Regions from separate parts of the Roseibium sp. M-1 genome, predicted to be linked through region 1. Evidence: predicted binding sites of a transcription regulator. Region 1 holds the regulator's gene; each other region holds the start of a gene.
The links. The regulator LexA, encoded in region 1, represses DNA repair genes until DNA is damaged. The targets are predictions, from matches to a motif close to TGTTCNNNNTGTGTTCNG.

Region 1 (4,082 bases):
TCAGGGGCTGCTTTGGTGCGCCTTTGCTTTTGCCGCGGGCATCGCCGTTCACGGCTATTTGCCGGAAGAACCGTCTTGGGTCTTGTTGTCGGCGCTGCTGGGTGTGGCTGCGTTGGTGGCTTTGGCCAGTCGCCGAAGGAACAACCTGGCTCTTCACACAGTTCTTTTGCTGGCTTTTGCCGGTGGTGCAACGACGGCATCCATCAGAACGGCTGCTGTTGAAGCGCCCCGGCTGGCGGAAGAGATGAACGTCACGCTCACTGGCCTGGTACTGGAGCGCCAGGAGGATGCGGCCGGGATCCGTATTGTGCTTGCCGTGCAATCCGTAGGCGATCATCCGGCGGACGAGATTTCCTTTCCCGAAAAGGTTCGCATGCGGGTGCCTGCCGGCGGCAGCGACAGGGTCGGGGACTTGGTGCGGGTTAGGGCACGATTGTTTCCACCGGCCGGGCCGGTCTTTCCCGGTGGTTATGACTATTCGTATCGCGCCTATTTCGACGGCATCGGGGCGACTGGTTTCAGTTTCGGGCCCGCGCAATCGGCCGGTCCGCGTGAGCTGTCGCTGCGCATGCGGGGCCTTTCCGGGGTGGCTCAGGTTCGGGAGACAATTGCGCAAAGGATCCGGGCGCCTCTCTCTTCCGGACCGGAAACGGCCTTGATTGTCGCCCTTTTGGTCGGCGATCGCAGCGGTATTGGTGAGGACGAGGAAGAGGACCTGCGTGCAGCGGGGCTGGCCCATATCCTCGCTATCTCCGGCCTGCACATGGCGCTGTTTGCCGGTGGCGCCTATGGCGTGGTGCTGTTGCTGCTGGCCGCGATACCATCCCTGACGCTTTACCGGCAGATCCACAAATGGGCCGCCGTGGCCGCGCTAGGGGCGGCAGTATTCTATCTGGCGCTGTCAGGCGCGGCCGTTGCGACCCAGCGCTCCTTTCTGATGATCGCGATTGTCTTCATGGGGATCGTCTTCGGCCGGCGAGGTCTTACCTTGCGCAGTGTTGCCCTTGCCGGATTGGTGCTGTTGCTCATAGCGCCCGAACGCCTGTTTGCACCAGGGTTCCAGACGTCTTTTGCGGCGGTGATTTGCCTCGTCGCTGTCTATGACCTCTGGCGCAAACGCAGCCGCGGCGATTTTTCTGAACCGAGCCGGCCCTCCGCCTTGCGGCATCTTGCTATATTTCTGTCCAAGTGGATCGCGGGCCTATTTGTTACGGCACTTGTCGCCGGCCTGGCGACAGGCATCATCGGGGCGCACCACTTCGGCCGTATTGCGCCATACGGAATTGTCGGCAACCTGCTCGGCATGCCGGTCTTCTCGCTCATCGTAATGCCGATGGGAGTTATTGCACTTGTTCTGATGCCGTTTGGTCTCGCCGCTTTGCCACTGGCGGTCATGTCTTTTGGTTTGTCGCTGCTTCTGAAAATCGCCAGCTTCACGGCGGGGTTGGGGGCGGATGACAGCATGCTCGGCCGTCTCGATGGGCTGGCCGCGCTGCTGCTTCTGGCTGCGCTCTTTGCCGGTCTATTGCTTCCTGGCAAAAAACGCCTGATTGCAGGGGTGCCGCTCCTGGCCGGTCTTCTGGTCGCGGTGGAAACGCGCCCGCCCGACATTCAGATCGCTGCCCGCGGTAGCCAGCTGGCAGCCAGGGATGAAGCGGGCCAGTTGCGTTACGCGGGCCGGACCGGGTCGTTTGCTGCAGAGCTCTGGATGCAGGCGGAGGGGGTAGCGTCGCAGGAGATCTTGTCGCGCAAGATGAAATCGCCTCAAAGAAAGTGCGACGCTGACGGCTGTGTGGTCAAGGCCCATGGCAGAAAAGGAGCGGTGGAACCTGCAGAAACTGCTCAGCTTGTCGTGATTGCGTCGCCCAAACGGATCGAAGCCCTGGAGATGGATTGCCGAAAGTCAGATCTTGTCGTGACCGATCTAATCGCGCCGCCATCTTGCGGGGCTGCACTCGTCCTGGACGGCCAGATGCGTCTCAAACGCGGCGCTGTTGCCATATGGCTGGAAGATCAAGGTGAGAATGAAGTTGTCCACGCTGCTGCAGCAGCCAGTCCTGAGACCATTCCGGCAGCACAAAGCAGCGCACCTGATCACCGCCAAACCCCGTCCGGAATTTCAAAGCTGCTCTTTGCCATTCCCGACCCGCCGCGTCCATGGCACAGACCCGGAACGGTGACACGTGCAAGCCTCGCCAAGGCAAAGAGATCCGATCCGGGGAAAACAACAGCAAAAGTCGCGAAGCCATAGAACAGGAATGGTCTACGCGTGCGTACAGACGGATCGTTTCTTCGAAAGCAATCAACTGGGACCCGAGAGATCCGGTGACTGCGCGTTTTCTAGTACTGCCGAAAAAGCGCGATCAGGCGGCCTTGAACACGAACGCGTCCGGGACCGAAGATGCGTGTTTCGTAGGCCGGGTTGGCGGCCTCAAGCGCAATCGACGCGCCTTTTTTGCGCAGGCGCTTCAATGTGGCTTCCTCTTCATCCACCAGAGCAACGACGATATCGCCGCTTTCGGCGCTGTCGGTGCGACGAATAAGGACGGTGTCACCATCCAGAATGCCGGCTTCGATCATGGAATCACCGCGAACCTCGAGTGCATAATGCTCTCCGCGCCCGAGCAGTTCCTGTGGCACCGTAATCGAATGACTGTGCGTCTGGATTGCCTCTATCGGCACACCAGCAGCGATGCGGCCCATCACCGGTATCTCGGTAACGCCAGCAGCAGGCTCGGGAGCAGGGCGTGCCGGTTCCGGTTTTCCGAGCGAGCCCTCGATCACCTCCGGAGAGAAGCTGCCGCGCGGTCTGGGAGCACCGAGTCCGGGAGCAATTGAGTCTGGCAGGCGAACAACTTCCATTGCCCTTGCCCGGTTGGGCAGGCGGCGGATGAAACCACGCTCTTCCAGCGCCGTGATGAGGCGGTGAATACCCGACTTCGACCGCAGGTCGAGCGCATCCTTCATTTCGTCGAAGGACGGCGGCACGCCGGTTTCTTTCAGTCTTTCGTGAATGAACATGAGCAGTTCATACTGCTTGCGCGTCAACATGCCGGTTTCCCCTGACCGAGAAATGAGTCTGGTACAAATCAAGAACACATTACCTGTTCTCATTGTGTTCTGCAAGGGTAAATGTTCTCTTACTGTTCTTGGAAGAGTGCATATGGGCAGTGGATCTTTCTGCGGTTCCGGTTTCCGCCGGTCGCACGATTTAATAATTGAAGGCGGCGCCGACCGGATGTCAGCAATTCTGTCACAGCCGGTGGCGTCTGAGGGTCAACCGCGATCCGGCTCCCTCAAGAGGAGTTCACAGGTAATCAACGTCGGCGCGCCGCCAGGGCTCAGCGTGCCGCTGAAAAGTCGTCCTTGAAGGTCTATTGCCCGGATCGGCAGTGAGAGATCCTTGCCGGAAGAACCTCTGATGCCGGGTTGAAGAAGAATTTCGGAGATAAGGCCCGTCATTGGCGGCCCTTCCAGAAACTGCGCTCCGGCAAGGCTGCCGAGACCCATGACTTCGAAAGTGCCTGCGCCAAGATTACCGGCAAGAGCGGCGACGCTGTGGTGAAGGTCCGCAAAGGGGGCGAGTGTTGTGATCAGGGCATTGGTTTGCGGTTCGGTTGCCGTCTCCGGATCGGGTTTGACGCGGAAGAGCGTAAATTCCGTCTCCGGGTCCAGGGCGGCTTCGAACATTGCACCTTTGAGACCGAAGCCGGAGACCATACCGGCCAGGCTTGTGGTGAGCGTTTGCGGCAATAGATGGCCAAGACGCCAGGCACTGTCTTCAAACCAGTAGGCGTGAATGTGCGCAAACCAGGCTCCGTCCCGCCAGCCGAGGATTGCAACAGCGGTTTCCAGGACGGCCCCCCTGGAGGTCTGCGTGTCGCTGTACCAGGCCGCATGACGGTCATCGACTGCACGGTCGGGCATCACATAGTCAAAGGGTGCCAGCGTGAGGCCGCTGAGATCGAGAACGCCGGAGCAGTAACCGGACTTGTCGGCAAAAGTGCCCAGCGCTTCAAGAAAGGGGACACCGGCTTCAATTTCAATGGAAACCGGGTCGGCACGGCAGGGGACAAACGGGG
Region 2 (4,082 bases), 2.9 Mb from region 1:
CCCGGCTCGCCGGCATGGCCGCAGCGGCAGGGGTTCATGGCCGCCACCAGCTGGATGCGGGCAGGATAGGTGACCCGGTGATTGGCGCGGGCGATCACGGCCTCGCCGGATTCCAGCGGCTGGCGCAGGCTGTCGAGCACCTGGGGATTGAATTCCGGCAATTCGTCCAGGAAGAGCACGCCATTATGGGCAAGCGACACTTCGCCGGGCCGAGCCCTGAGCCCGCCACCGACCAGCGCCGCCATGGAGGCGGAGTGATGCGGCGTGCGGAACGGGCGGCGGTCGGTCAGTTTGCCCTCGGCCAGTTCACCGGCGAGCGAGGCGATCATCGAGACTTCCAGAAGTTCACGCGGGGAGAGCGGCGGCAGGATCGATGGCAGACGGCTGGCAAGCATGGATTTGCCGGAGCCCGGAGGGCCGGTCATCAGGAGATTGTGGCCACCAGCGGCGGCGATTTCCAGCGCCCGGCGCGCCGTTTCCTGACCCTTCACCTCGGCAAGGTCCGGCAACTGGCCGGCATTGCCGTGCAACTTTGCCACCGGACGGCTGAGCACCTGCGTGCCCTTGAAATGATTGGCCAGCTGAATGAGCGAGCGCGGCGCCAGGATGTCCATGTCCTTGTCCGCCCAGGCGGCCTCACCACCGCTCGCCTGCGGGCAGATGAGGCCCTTGGCCAGAGCGTTGGCGCCCATGGCGGCCGGCAGCACGCCGTTGACCGGCGCCAGCGTGCCGTCGAGGCCGAGCTCACCCAGCACCACGTAGCCTTCCAGGAATTCCGCCGGGATCGCGCCGATGGCGGCCATCACGCCGAGCGCGATCGGCAAATCGTAGTGGGAGCCTTCCTTGGGAAGATCGGCGGGCGCCAGGTTGACGGTGACACGCTTGGCCGGCAGGGCCAGACCGGAAGCGGAGAGCGCCGCCCGCACCCGTTCCCGGCTTTCGGCAACCGCCTTGTCCGGCAGGCCGACGACGTTGAAGAGGACATTGCCAGGCCCGACATGGACCTGCACATCCACCGGCACAGCCTCGATACCCTGAAACGCAACCGTGGTGACGCGGCTGACCATACATTGTCCTCTACTTCCAGATGCGCCTAAGCCAAGCACATCTGGCAGGCAGGTGCAAGAACATATAAAGAACAAACAGTCTGCCGGCCGGGAAAGTCAAAGGAGACCGGCACCCCACTCCGGCCGCGGGGGTATCAGGACACAAGAACATACGAAGCCTGGTTTTCGTGAAACGAAGCCCGGCGGCGGACAAGCACCGCTTCCAGGTAAGCCGGCATCTCGAAATCATCGCTCAGGGTCAACCGGTTGGCCTCCATCCAGCCGGACACAAGTTCCAGCAAGCGGTCCGGGTCTTTTTCATAAAGGGCCCGGCAGATCTCCATGTCGAGGGTCCTGGGGGCATCGTCAGAAGGGGGAAGGGTCATAGGTCCAGTCACAAAATCAAAACAATCAATACGTGCTACAACCATGCCTGCAATTTTCGCGAAAGGCCAGCAGATTGACAAAACGCAGCGGGGCCCGGCCCCGGCACGCCGTCAGGGTGCCCGGCCGTTCCTTTCCCGCACATGGAACCCTGCCAGGGCGCAGCAGAGAAGACCGGCGGCGAAAAACAGCGCGGAATGACCTGCAACCGGGATCAGAAAACCGCTCAGGACCGGTCCTGCCCCTTGCCCGAGGGATATCAGGAAAAAGGTGAAGCCGAAGCCGACGGACGGTGCCTGCCGGAAGATCCGCATGCTCCACATGCCGTAGAGCGCCGTCAGCACGATGAAACCCGCGCCGAAGGCGGCCGCGGAGAGATAAATGCCGAGCCGTGTTCCGACGAGCAGCGGCAGCGTGGCGACCGCGGCGCCGACCAGCATCGTGAGCAGGCGGTAGGCGAGCGCAAGGCCCAAGCGGTCCGCGAGCCCTCCGGCAAAACAGCCGCTCACACCGGCGATGCCGAGCACGATCCAGAACATGATGGCATCGCGCGGATTGCCGGTGAGGAGCGTCAGCAGCTCCACCGCATAGGTCCAGTAGACGGCGGTGACGATGCCGAAGAGAAAGGCGGAGACGAAGAGGCCCCGGGCCGCGCGGTCTTTCAGGATGCCGAGAGGCATCCGCCGCGGTCCGGCACCAGGCTCCCGGCGGCGGCGCGGCAAGGCCATGTAGTTCCAGGCCGTCACGGCGACTGCAAGACCTGTGAAGGCCATCCAGGCCAGGCGCCAGTCGCCGGCCGCATAAAGCGCGAGCGGACCGGCAAGGGCAACGCCGAAACCGGTACCCGAATTGATCCAGGCATAGATGCCGTTCTGCCGGGAGGGGTCCGTTTGCCGGACGATCACGTCGGAAAATGGCGGATAGGCAAGACCGGGGCTGGTGCCGGCGACGAACACGCCGGCCGCCAGCATCAGGGGGCTTGTCGAGACGGCGATCAGCGCCATGCCGGCCGCTGCGGCAAGGCCGCCGAGCAGAATGGGCAACCTCGGGTCAAACAAGGTCGACAGCCAGGACGCGGCGAAGGTCGCGGCGAGATAACCGAGATAGGAAAGACCGGCAATGAGCCCGATCATCTCGGCCGACAGCCCGAATTCCTGCCGGATCTCGGGCAGGAACAGGCCGAAACAATAGCGCGCGAGACCATAGGTGACCGCCACGATGGCAAGACCCGCGGCCGTCAGGCTGCGGGTCCGGGTCAGGATCGGCTCACAGGCACCAGGCGCGCCGGAAACGATGTTCTTGGTCATCCTTCAGGGTCAAGCCGCATTGTCACGATTGCCGGTCGCCTGCCGGAATGACAGGCTGGCGGAGGCGAGTTTCAGGAAGAAGTTGGAAGCTTGCAAGCTTCTTCCGCAGGTTGAGCGGCACTTTTTTCGCCTGACCGGTACGAGGCAATCCGGATCTGTAGAAGGTCTAGGAGAGGTCCGCCTGCCCTTCGCCGAGAACCACCAGCAGCTTCCGGTGGGCATCGACGGGCGCATGGTCTAGCCGCCACACCAGATAGGTGTCCACATCCCGGAATGGCTTGGGAAGCGGTTCCAGGTGCAATTGATCCGCGTTGCGATACCCCCGGACGGCGCTTTCCGGACCGACAGCAAAGCCGAGCCCGGCTTCGACGCAGCCGAGAATGCCTTCCAGCGTGCCCATTTCGGTCACCTGCGTGTCGCTGCGGCCAGCACTGCCGAGCCAGGCGAGGGCGGCAGCGCGATAGCTGCAGCCGTGTCGGAAGACAAGTAACGGGTCCCGGGTGGTTCCGGCGGGGTGGCGCGCGCAGACAAGCTCTTCGGAGAAGGCCCGTACCGCGTGAAAGCGGCTTTCATCCACGGGGCCTGCCACGAAAGCGGCATCGATCTTTCTGTCCCAGACCTTCGCCAGCAGATCCGCGGTTGGTCCCGTCGTCAACGACAGCGGTGCGGAGCTTTCGCGTTTCAGGCGTTTGAGCACACCCGGCAGGCGCACCGCCGCCGTCGTCTCCATCGAGCCGAGACTGAGTGGGGCCCCGGTTCCCGCAGCCTCCAGCAACTCCCTCTCGGCGGCGGCGAACTGATGCAGAAGATCAACCGCACGGCCATGCAGCTGTGCACCGAACTCCGTCAGCCGCGCCCCGGTCTTGTTGCGCTGAAAGACCTTCTGGCCGAAGTGTTCTTCCAGGCGGCGAATACGCGACGTCACGTTGGACTGGACACAGTGGAGCGCCTGCGCGGCCGCGGAAAAGGACCCGGTATCTGCAACGGCGACGAGGGTTTTCAAGAGTACGATGTCCATGATATCTAAAATAGTGATATTATTTTCTGCTATCAATCATTTTTCATAAGACTTCATCCATGCCAGTCTTGAGGCATGGACCAGCTTCTCGACACCCGCTTCACCCGCCGTTTCGATATTGCCCATCCGGTGATGCTTGCTCCGATGGACCGGATTTCCGACGGCCATCTAGCCGCAGCCGTTACCCGCGCGGGCGGTTTCGGCGTGATTGGCGCCGGTTACGGCGATCCGGACTGGATCGATGCTGCATTTGCTGCGGCCGGAGACCTGCGGGTCGGCATCGGCGTGATCACCTGGAGCTTTCTCAAGAAGCCAAAGCTCCTGGAC
Region 3 (4,082 bases), 1.5 Mb from region 1:
CGCAACCGCGAGGGCTGGGGGGCGGTTTCTGCCAAGAACCTCTTCGAGGCCATCGACGCCCGCCGCCAGATCGACCTCCACCGCTTCATCTTCGCCCTCGGCATCCGCCATGTGGGCGAGGGCAACGCCAAACTGCTGGCCCGCGCCTATGGTGCCTGGGAGGCCTTCTACGCGGCCATGAAAGCGGCGCACGACCCCCAGGGAGAGGCGTGGACCGAGCTCAACGACATCGACGGCATCGGCCACATCGTCGCCGAGGCGCTGGCCGAGTTCTTCGCCGAACAGCACAATCTTGATCAGCTTGACGCGCTGCTTCAACAGGTCACTCCGAGGGATGCAGAAAAGATCGATGCTTCCGGTTCGCCCGTCGCCGGCAAGACGGTGGTGTTCACAGGCTCTCTGGAACGCATGACCCGCGATGAGGCGAAGGCCATGGCCGAACGTTTCGGCGCCAAGGTGGCTGGTTCCGTCTCCAAGAAGACGGATCTGGTCGTGGCCGGCCCCGGGGCGGGGTCGAAGCTGAAAAAGGCTCAGGAACTGGAGATCGAGGTGATTTCCGAAGATGATTGGTTCGATTTGGTGGGGGCGTAAGATCCTTTCAGGACATCGCCATTGAACGCGCATTTCGGCAAAGGGGCGAAGCTGGAGGCCAGGATTGACCGATGTTCTGATTTGTGGTGCCGGACCGACCGGCCTTGCCCTTGGCATTGAGCTCGCCCGCCGGGGCATCGAGATCCGTGTGATCGATCGGGATCCGGTTCCTCCGAGCAATCCGCGCGCCTTCGTTTTGAAGCCGTCCACATTGATTGCCGCGGAGCGTATGGGTCTTCTTGAACAGCTGCTCAACGAAGGCGTTCCGGTCGAAGCGATGTCCTATTCCTTTGAAGGCCGGATCCTGGCAACCGCCACATCACCAAGCGAGCGCTGGCCGTGGCATATGAACCTCGGTGAGGACAAGCTGGTGCCGCTGTTGACGGCCCGGCTGGAAGCACTCGGCGTCGTCGTGGAACGGGGGCTCGATCTGACGGGGTTCGCACAGTCGGAAAACGGGATTGAGGCGACGCTCAGGAACCGGGCCGGTCGCGAAGAAACTGTTGAAGCAGGTTGGCTGGCCGCCTGCGACGGCGTTCACAGCACCTTAAGGCAGGGAGCGGGGATTGGCTTTGAAGGACATGAGCGTTCGCTGAACTGGCATGTCCTGGACGTCCAGATCGACGGTTGGCCCTACAAGGACACGCAGGGGATGCTGTTTTTCGATTCCCTCCTTGTCGCGGCATACCGGACCAGGGAAGTCTTCCGGATCTATTCGTTGTCGGCGGACCCGAGCCCGGACAGCTGGGGCCGGATCAGGGATTTCTTCCGCGCGCATCTGCCTTCCGTGCGTTTCGGACCTGCGCTGAACGACACGGCATTCCGAAGCGTGGCTAAACTGGCGGACAGGTTTCGCGAGGGACGCATTTTTCTTGCGGGCGACGCTGCCCATGCCATGTCGCCAAGCGGTGGGATCGGAATGAACAGCGGTATTCAGGATGCGCTCAATCTGGGCTGGAAGCTGGCCGCCGCCGTCAGGGGCGACGCGGGTGAAGCTCTGCTCGACACCTATGAAAGTGAACGGCGCCCGGCTGCGCGGGCGGCGATTGATCTCAGCCAGGGCAACGACGACCTGTTTTCAATTGCCAACCCGGCAGAACGATCCAGAGCGTTCCGGAAATTTGCGGTCAAGCTGTCGCACTACCTGCAAAACGGCGGTACGGGCTATGAGGCCGTTCTGGGAACCTATGCCGAAAGCGTGGCAGTCTCCGGCACCGCACCGGAGTTCGGTCCGGGACCCGGTGAGTTGCTGCCGACCGATGTCCGTGTTTCCCGGGCGGACGGACAATCTTGTTACCTGAGCAGTCAGCTTGCCGGCGTCGCGCAAACCCTTCTTCTGTTTATCGGTGATGGCGGCCTGGAAGCGGAACGGTTGGTCAGGTCGGCAATCGCGCTATGCCAATCGTCGGGGGATCGCCTGTCGCTCCGTGTCCTTGCCAGAAGTGTCGAGGGGGCCGCGGCGCGTACCGTCCTCGGCTATGATCAGACAATCCTCCTGACCGATCTCGAGTTGAAAGCTCATAACCGCCTCGGCGTGATCGAGCGCTGCGCCATGTGGGTACGCCCAGACGGACGCATCGGGACACGCCAGGACGATGCTGCAGACATCGCCGGCGTGCAGGGTGTTCTCAGCGCCGCGCTGCCGGGGCTTGGCTGCCTCAGGCCGGAATGACTCTGTAGTGGCTGGAAAACAGCAATATTTTCCCCACGAAATCGGCCAATCCCGCCTCGTCAGCGCCGCTTTGTTGCTATATTGTTCTCAAAACAAGCGCTTGAGACCGGACCAGTAAACCATGACCGACCCGGACGGGTACGACGATCCATTTGACGATCCCTTTCAGCCGATCGGAACGCGGGCCGAGCCCGCGCCTGCTCCGGTGCGGCCGCAGGGGGGGATTGCCGCAAGGGCCATGGCGGCGCGGCGGGCGCCGGACTATCTGACCGGTCTGAACCCTGAACAGCGGCTCGCTGTCGAGACCACCGAGGGACCCCTTCTGGTGCTGGCGGGAGCCGGTACGGGCAAGACCCGCGTGCTGACCACCCGTATCGCGCATATTCTGGCAAGCGGGCTGGCGCGTCCGTCGGAAATCCTCGCCGTTACCTTCACCAACAAGGCCGCGCGCGAGATGAAGGAGCGCATTGCCGGTTTTGTCGGTGGCAATGTGGAAGGAATGGCCTGGCTCGGCACGTTCCACTCCATCTGCGTCAAGATCCTGCGCAAACATGCCGAGCTGGTCGGGCTGAAGTCGTCCTTCTCGATCCTCGACACCGGTGACCAGATCCGCCTGATCAAGCAGATCATCCAGGCCGAAGGCCTTGACGACAAGCGCTGGACGGCGAAGGCATTTGCCGGGATGCTCGACGGCTGGAAGAACCGGGCACTTGGGCCGAAGGACATCCCGGAAGGCGAGGCGCGCGCCTTTGCCAACGGCAAGGGCCGCAAGCTCTACCAGGAATACCAGGAGCGCCTGTCGATCCTGAACGCAGCCGATTTCGGCGACCTTCTGCTTCATGTGATCACGCTGTTTAAAGCCCAGCCGGACGTGCTGAAGGACTATCAGCGCCGCTTCCGCTACATGCTGGTGGACGAGTATCAGGACACCAACATTGCCCAGTATCTGTGGCTGCGTCTGCTTGCGCAGGGCAATCCGAATGTCTGTTGCGTCGGCGACGACGACCAGTCGATCTATGGCTGGCGCGGGGCGGAGGTCGACAACATCCTGCGCTTCGAGCATGACTTCAAGGGCGCCGTCGTCATCCGTCTGGAGCGCAATTACCGCTCGACCAGCCATATCCTGGCCGCTGCCTCGCATCTGATCGCCTTCAACGAAGGGCGGCTCGGCAAGACGCTGTTCACGGATTTCGAGGAACCGGACCACGATCTGGTGTCGGTCGCTTCCGTATGGGATTCTGAAGAGGAAGCCCGCACCATCGGCGATGAGATCGAGGCGCTGCAGACGAAGGGACATGCGCTCAACGAGATGGCGGTGCTGGTGCGTGCGTCCTTCCAGATGCGCGAGTTTGAAGACCGGTTCGTCACGCTTGGTCTCAATTACCGGGTCATCGGCGGTCCGCGCTTCTACGAGCGCATGGAAATCCGCGATGCCATGGCCTATTTCCGCTGCACCGTGCAGCCGGCCGACGACCTTGCCTTCGAGCGCATCGTCAACACGCCGAAGCGCGGTCTTGGCGATGCGACGATGAAGCTCGTGCATTCCGTTGCAAGGGCGGAACGCATTCCGCTGATGCAGGCAGCCTCACAGCTTATCGACACGGAAGAACTGAAGCCGAAACCCCGCAATGCGCTGAAAACCGTTCTCGACAATTTCGAGCGCTGGCGGCGTCAGCTTGAGCAGATCAAGCATACCGAGCTTGCCGAGATCATCCTAGACGAAAGCGGTTACACGGAAATGTGGCGGATGGATCGCTCGGCGGAAGCGCCGGGGCGGCTCGACAACCTGAAGGAACTGATCCGGTCCATGGAGGAGTTC
Region 4 (4,082 bases), 1.1 Mb from region 1:
TTGAATACCCAACTCTTTTTCTAGGCAACCAAATAATTTTCTAGTTGTAGTATCATCTGGTCGTTGAAGATATTGATACGCGAGATTCTCGCAACTCTGGCTAAAGGCGGGCAAACTAGAGCCGTTAATCAATGCAACTATGCAACAGACTATAATCGTCTTCATTGGTTCGCTCTTGAAGTTTGCGTTTTTCCAAATGTGCCAATTTAAAATTATTCAAACCCTACTTCAAAAAATGAAGGAATTCAAATATTTATAAAAAGTGAGGGTAATTGATTTTGATCAATTCCTTGCTTTTGCTTCTGCTTATGCAAATTACTGAACAGGAGAAAAATTTTGAAGTCCTCCGGTCCACTGATTGTGCATTGCTTGTTCCCTTGGTTGGGGCTGCATCTGTTGCAAAGGCATCAAAATGCACGGTTTTGAAGACGGGGTGCAGATAGTGTCCAGTGACGACTCGCTCGATTTTCAAATAAACCTTACCTTTAGGCCTGAAGTTCGCGAATGTGCGAATTCGGAAATTCTTGTGACACCATGGTTGCCGGCTTGGGGTACTAAGGCGGTAACGAAGTTCACAGTCTGATTCCCCCACCCCGCAGAATCACGAGATGTTCCATTTTTCGCTAACGTTACGGAAATTTCGTTTCGGCGTATGCGGAACATATTGGAAACAAACGGGCATTTCTATTTAAATACCAATCGGTTTTGATGACTTGTCAAATGAGAACAAAATGTGTACAAACCTCTCATTGAAACGGCGCGTCCATCGTGGAATAAGGAACGCAAGCTATGTCGCAAAGTACACTTCGTCTCGTAGAAAGCAGCCAGATGGATAAGACAAAAGCGCTGGACGCAGCGCTCAGCCAGATTGAACGCGCCTTCGGCAAGGGATCCATCATGAAGATGGGCCAGGGGCAGGTTGTCGAGGTCCAGGCGGTCTCGACCGGATCGATCGGCCTTGATATCGCCCTTGGCATCGGCGGCCTGCCGCGCGGCCGCATCGTCGAGATCTACGGGCCGGAATCCTCAGGTAAAACCACGCTTGCCCTACATGCCGTCTCGGAAGCCCAGAAGGGCGGCGGCATCTGCGCCTTCATCGATGCGGAACATGCGCTGGATCCGATCTATGCCCGCAAGCTGGGCGTCGATATCGACAATCTCCTGATCTCCCAGCCGGATGCAGGCGAGCAGGCGCTTGAGATCGCCGACACGCTGGTGCGCTCCGGCGCGATCGACGTCCTCGTCATCGACTCCGTCGCGGCTCTGACACCGAAGGCGGAACTGGAAGGCGAGATGGGCGACAGCCTGCCGGGCATGCAGGCGCGCCTGATGAGCCAGGCGCTGCGTAAGCTCACAGCCTCGATCTCCAAGTCCAAGTGCATGGTGATCTTTATCAACCAGATCCGCATGAAGATCGGCGTCATGTTCGGCTCGCCCGAAACCACGACCGGCGGCAACGCGCTGAAGTTCTATGCCTCCGTCCGCCTCGACATCCGCCGCATCGGCGCCATCAAGGACAAGGACGAGGTGGTCGGCAACCAGACCCGCGTCAAGGTGGTCAAGAACAAGCTGGCGCCTCCCTTCCGCCAGGTCGAATTCGACATCGTCTACGGCGAAGGCGTTTCCAAGACCGGCGAGTTGATCGATCTTGGCGTCAAGGGCAACATCGTTGAGAAATCCGGTGCCTGGTTTTCCTATAACAGCCAGCGCCTCGGCCAGGGCCGCGAAAACGCCAAGCAGTTCCTGAAGGACAATCCGGAGATCGCGGAAGAGATCGAACTGGCTATCCGCCAGAACGCCGGTCTGATCGCCGAAGCGATCATTGATCCGGATGGCGCCCCGGAAGAAGAATCCGAGGATTGATTTTTCGAAGGCCTCATTGGCCTGGCCGTAATCGGCCATCTTAAAGCTCCGGACGCTTGTCCGGTCTTCCAAGGGCCTTCTCCCGAATACCGGGAGGGGGCCTTTTGCTGTTCAGGTGTAATCAGGCAGTAGGGCGGTGGATCGGTTCTTCGGTAATTCCGAGAAAACGCAGCGGCTTCCGTAGCGTCGCGGGGCGCAACCGCTGGACAGGGTTGGTGCTCAAAGTTAAAAGGCTGTTCCGGCGCGGATCGGCGACAAGATCCCGCGCACTTCAGATTTACAACAGGCCCTGTTTCGAGAGGGCTGGGACCGATGCGAGACCCGAATGACCGGCGTAAATGAAATCCGCTCCGCCTTTCTGGACTATTTCAAGAAAAACGACCATCAAGTGGTCGAGTCCGGACCGCTGGTGCCGCGCAACGATCCGACACTGATGTTCGCCAACGCGGGCATGAACCAGTTCAAGAATGTCTTCACCGGCCTTGAGAAGCGCGACTATTCCCGCGCGGCGACCTCGCAGAAATGCGTGCGCGCCGGCGGCAAGCACAACGACCTCGACAATGTCGGCTACACCGCGCGCCATCACACCTTCTTCGAGATGCTCGGCAACTTCTCCTTCGGCGACTATTTCAAGGACCGCGCGATCGAGCTCGCCTGGAACCTGGTGACGAAGGAATTCGGCCTGCCGAAGGACAAGCTCCTGGTGACCGTCTTTGCCGAAGACGACCAGGCCTTTGACCTGTGGAAGAAGATCGGCGGCCTTTCCGAAGACCGCATCATCCGCATTCCGACCTCGGACAATTTCTGGTCCATGGGCGATACCGGCCCCTGCGGCCCGTGCTCGGAAATCTTCTACGACCATGGCGACCACATCTGGGGCGGCCCTCCGGGCTCTCCGGAAGAAGACGGCGACCGGTTCATCGAGATCTGGAACCTGGTTTTCATGCAGTATGAGCAGACGCCGGAAAAACGTCTCGACCTGCCGCGTCCGTCCATCGACACCGGCATGGGCATCGAGCGTATCGCCGCCGTCATGCAGGGCGTTCACAACAACTACGACATCGACCTCTTCAAGGCGCTGATATCCGCCTCCGTCAATGCCACCGGCGTCGAGGCGGAAGGGGCCGCCGCCGGCAGCCACCGGGTGATCGCCGACCATCTGCGCTCAACCAGCTTCCTGATCGCCGACGGCGTGCTGCCGTCGAACGAGGGCCGCGGCTACGTGCTGCGCCGGATCATGCGCCGCGGCATGCGCCATGCGCATCTGCTGGGGGCCGCCGAGCCGCTGATGCACAAGCTGGTGCCGGCGCTGGTGCGCGAAATGGGCCGGGCCTATCCGGAACTGACCCGCGCCGAGGCGCTGATCACCGAGACGCTGAAGCTTGAGGAAACCCGTTTCCGCAAGACGCTGGAACGCGGCCTCGGCCTGCTCGATACGGCAACGGACGGCATGGAGGCCGGTGCCCGGCTCGACGGCGAGACAGCCTTCAAGCTCTACGACACCTACGGCTTCCCGCTCGATCTGACCCAGGATGCTCTGCGCGCCCGCGACATCACCGTCGACACCGACGGCTTCAGCGCTGCCATGGAGCGCCAGAAGGCGGAAGCTCGCGCAGCCTGGTCCGGTTCGGGCAGTGCTGCCACCGAAGCTGTCTGGTTCGCGCTGAAGGAAAAGCACGGCGCGACCGACTTCCTCGGCTATGAGACCGAGAGCGCCGAAGGCATCGTTGCCGGCCTTGCCGCCGACGACAAGGAAGTGGCCGCCCTGAAGGCCGGCGAGAGCGGCTTTGTCGTTCTCAACCAGACGCCGTTCTACGGCGAAAGCGGCGGTCAGGTGGGCGATACCGGCCTGATGCTGGCAAACGGCGTCAAGGTGGTTGTCACCAACACCCAGAAGAAGGCCGAGGGCCTCTTCGTCCATGCGGTCACCGTCGAGGAAGGCACGCTGGTGCCGGGCCTGGCGCTGGAGCTGAAGGTCGATCATTCCCGCCGCACGGCGATCCGCGCCAACCATTCGGCAACCCACCTGGTGCATGAGGCTCTGCGCGAAGTCCTCGGCAATCACGTTGCCCAGAAAGGCTCGCTGGTGACGCCGGAGCGCCTGCGCTTCGACTTCTCCCATCCGAAGCCGGTCAGCAACGAGGAACTCGCCGTGGTGGAGACTTTCGCCAACGAGATCGTGCTGCAGAACGCGCCGGTGGACACAAGGCTGATGGCTG

Region 2: ACX3M4_RS18060 (YifB family Mg chelatase-like AAA ATPase) is a predicted target of LexA. The motif match lies at 1,124-1,141, and genes of this name have one in related genera.
Region 3: ACX3M4_RS27895 (ATP-dependent helicase) is a predicted target of LexA. The motif match lies at 2,335-2,352, and genes of this name have one in related genera.
Region 4: recA (recombinase RecA) is a predicted target of LexA. The motif match lies at 656-673, and genes of this name have one in related genera.

What each region holds. Positions count from the first base shown of each region.
Region 1 covers NZ_CM137257.1:1,056,837-1,060,918, reverse strand. The annotation lists gene ACX3M4_RS04855 (ComEC/Rec2 family competence protein) at 1-2,251, shown strand, start outside; gene lexA (transcriptional repressor LexA) at 2,341-3,051, opposite strand; gene ACX3M4_RS04845 (hypothetical protein) at 3,277-4,082, opposite strand, start outside.
Region 2 covers NZ_CM137257.1:3,997,592-4,001,673, forward strand. The annotation lists gene ACX3M4_RS18060 (YifB family Mg chelatase-like AAA ATPase) at 1-1,067, opposite strand, end outside; gene ACX3M4_RS18065 (hypothetical protein) at 1,202-1,432, opposite strand; gene ACX3M4_RS18070 (MFS transporter) at 1,544-2,737, opposite strand; gene ACX3M4_RS18075 (LysR family transcriptional regulator) at 2,904-3,755, opposite strand; gene ACX3M4_RS18080 (NAD(P)H-dependent flavin oxidoreductase) at 3,831-4,082, shown strand, end outside.
Region 3 covers NZ_CM137257.1:6,202,632-6,206,713, forward strand. The annotation lists gene ligA (NAD-dependent DNA ligase LigA) at 1-591, shown strand, start outside; gene ACX3M4_RS27890 (FAD-dependent monooxygenase) at 656-2,263, shown strand; gene ACX3M4_RS27895 (ATP-dependent helicase) at 2,385-4,082, shown strand, end outside.
Region 4 covers NZ_CM137257.1:6,548,763-6,552,844, forward strand. The annotation lists gene ACX3M4_RS29490 (hypothetical protein) at 1-165, opposite strand, end outside; gene recA (recombinase RecA) at 790-1,863, shown strand; gene alaS (alanine--tRNA ligase) at 2,189-4,082, shown strand, end outside.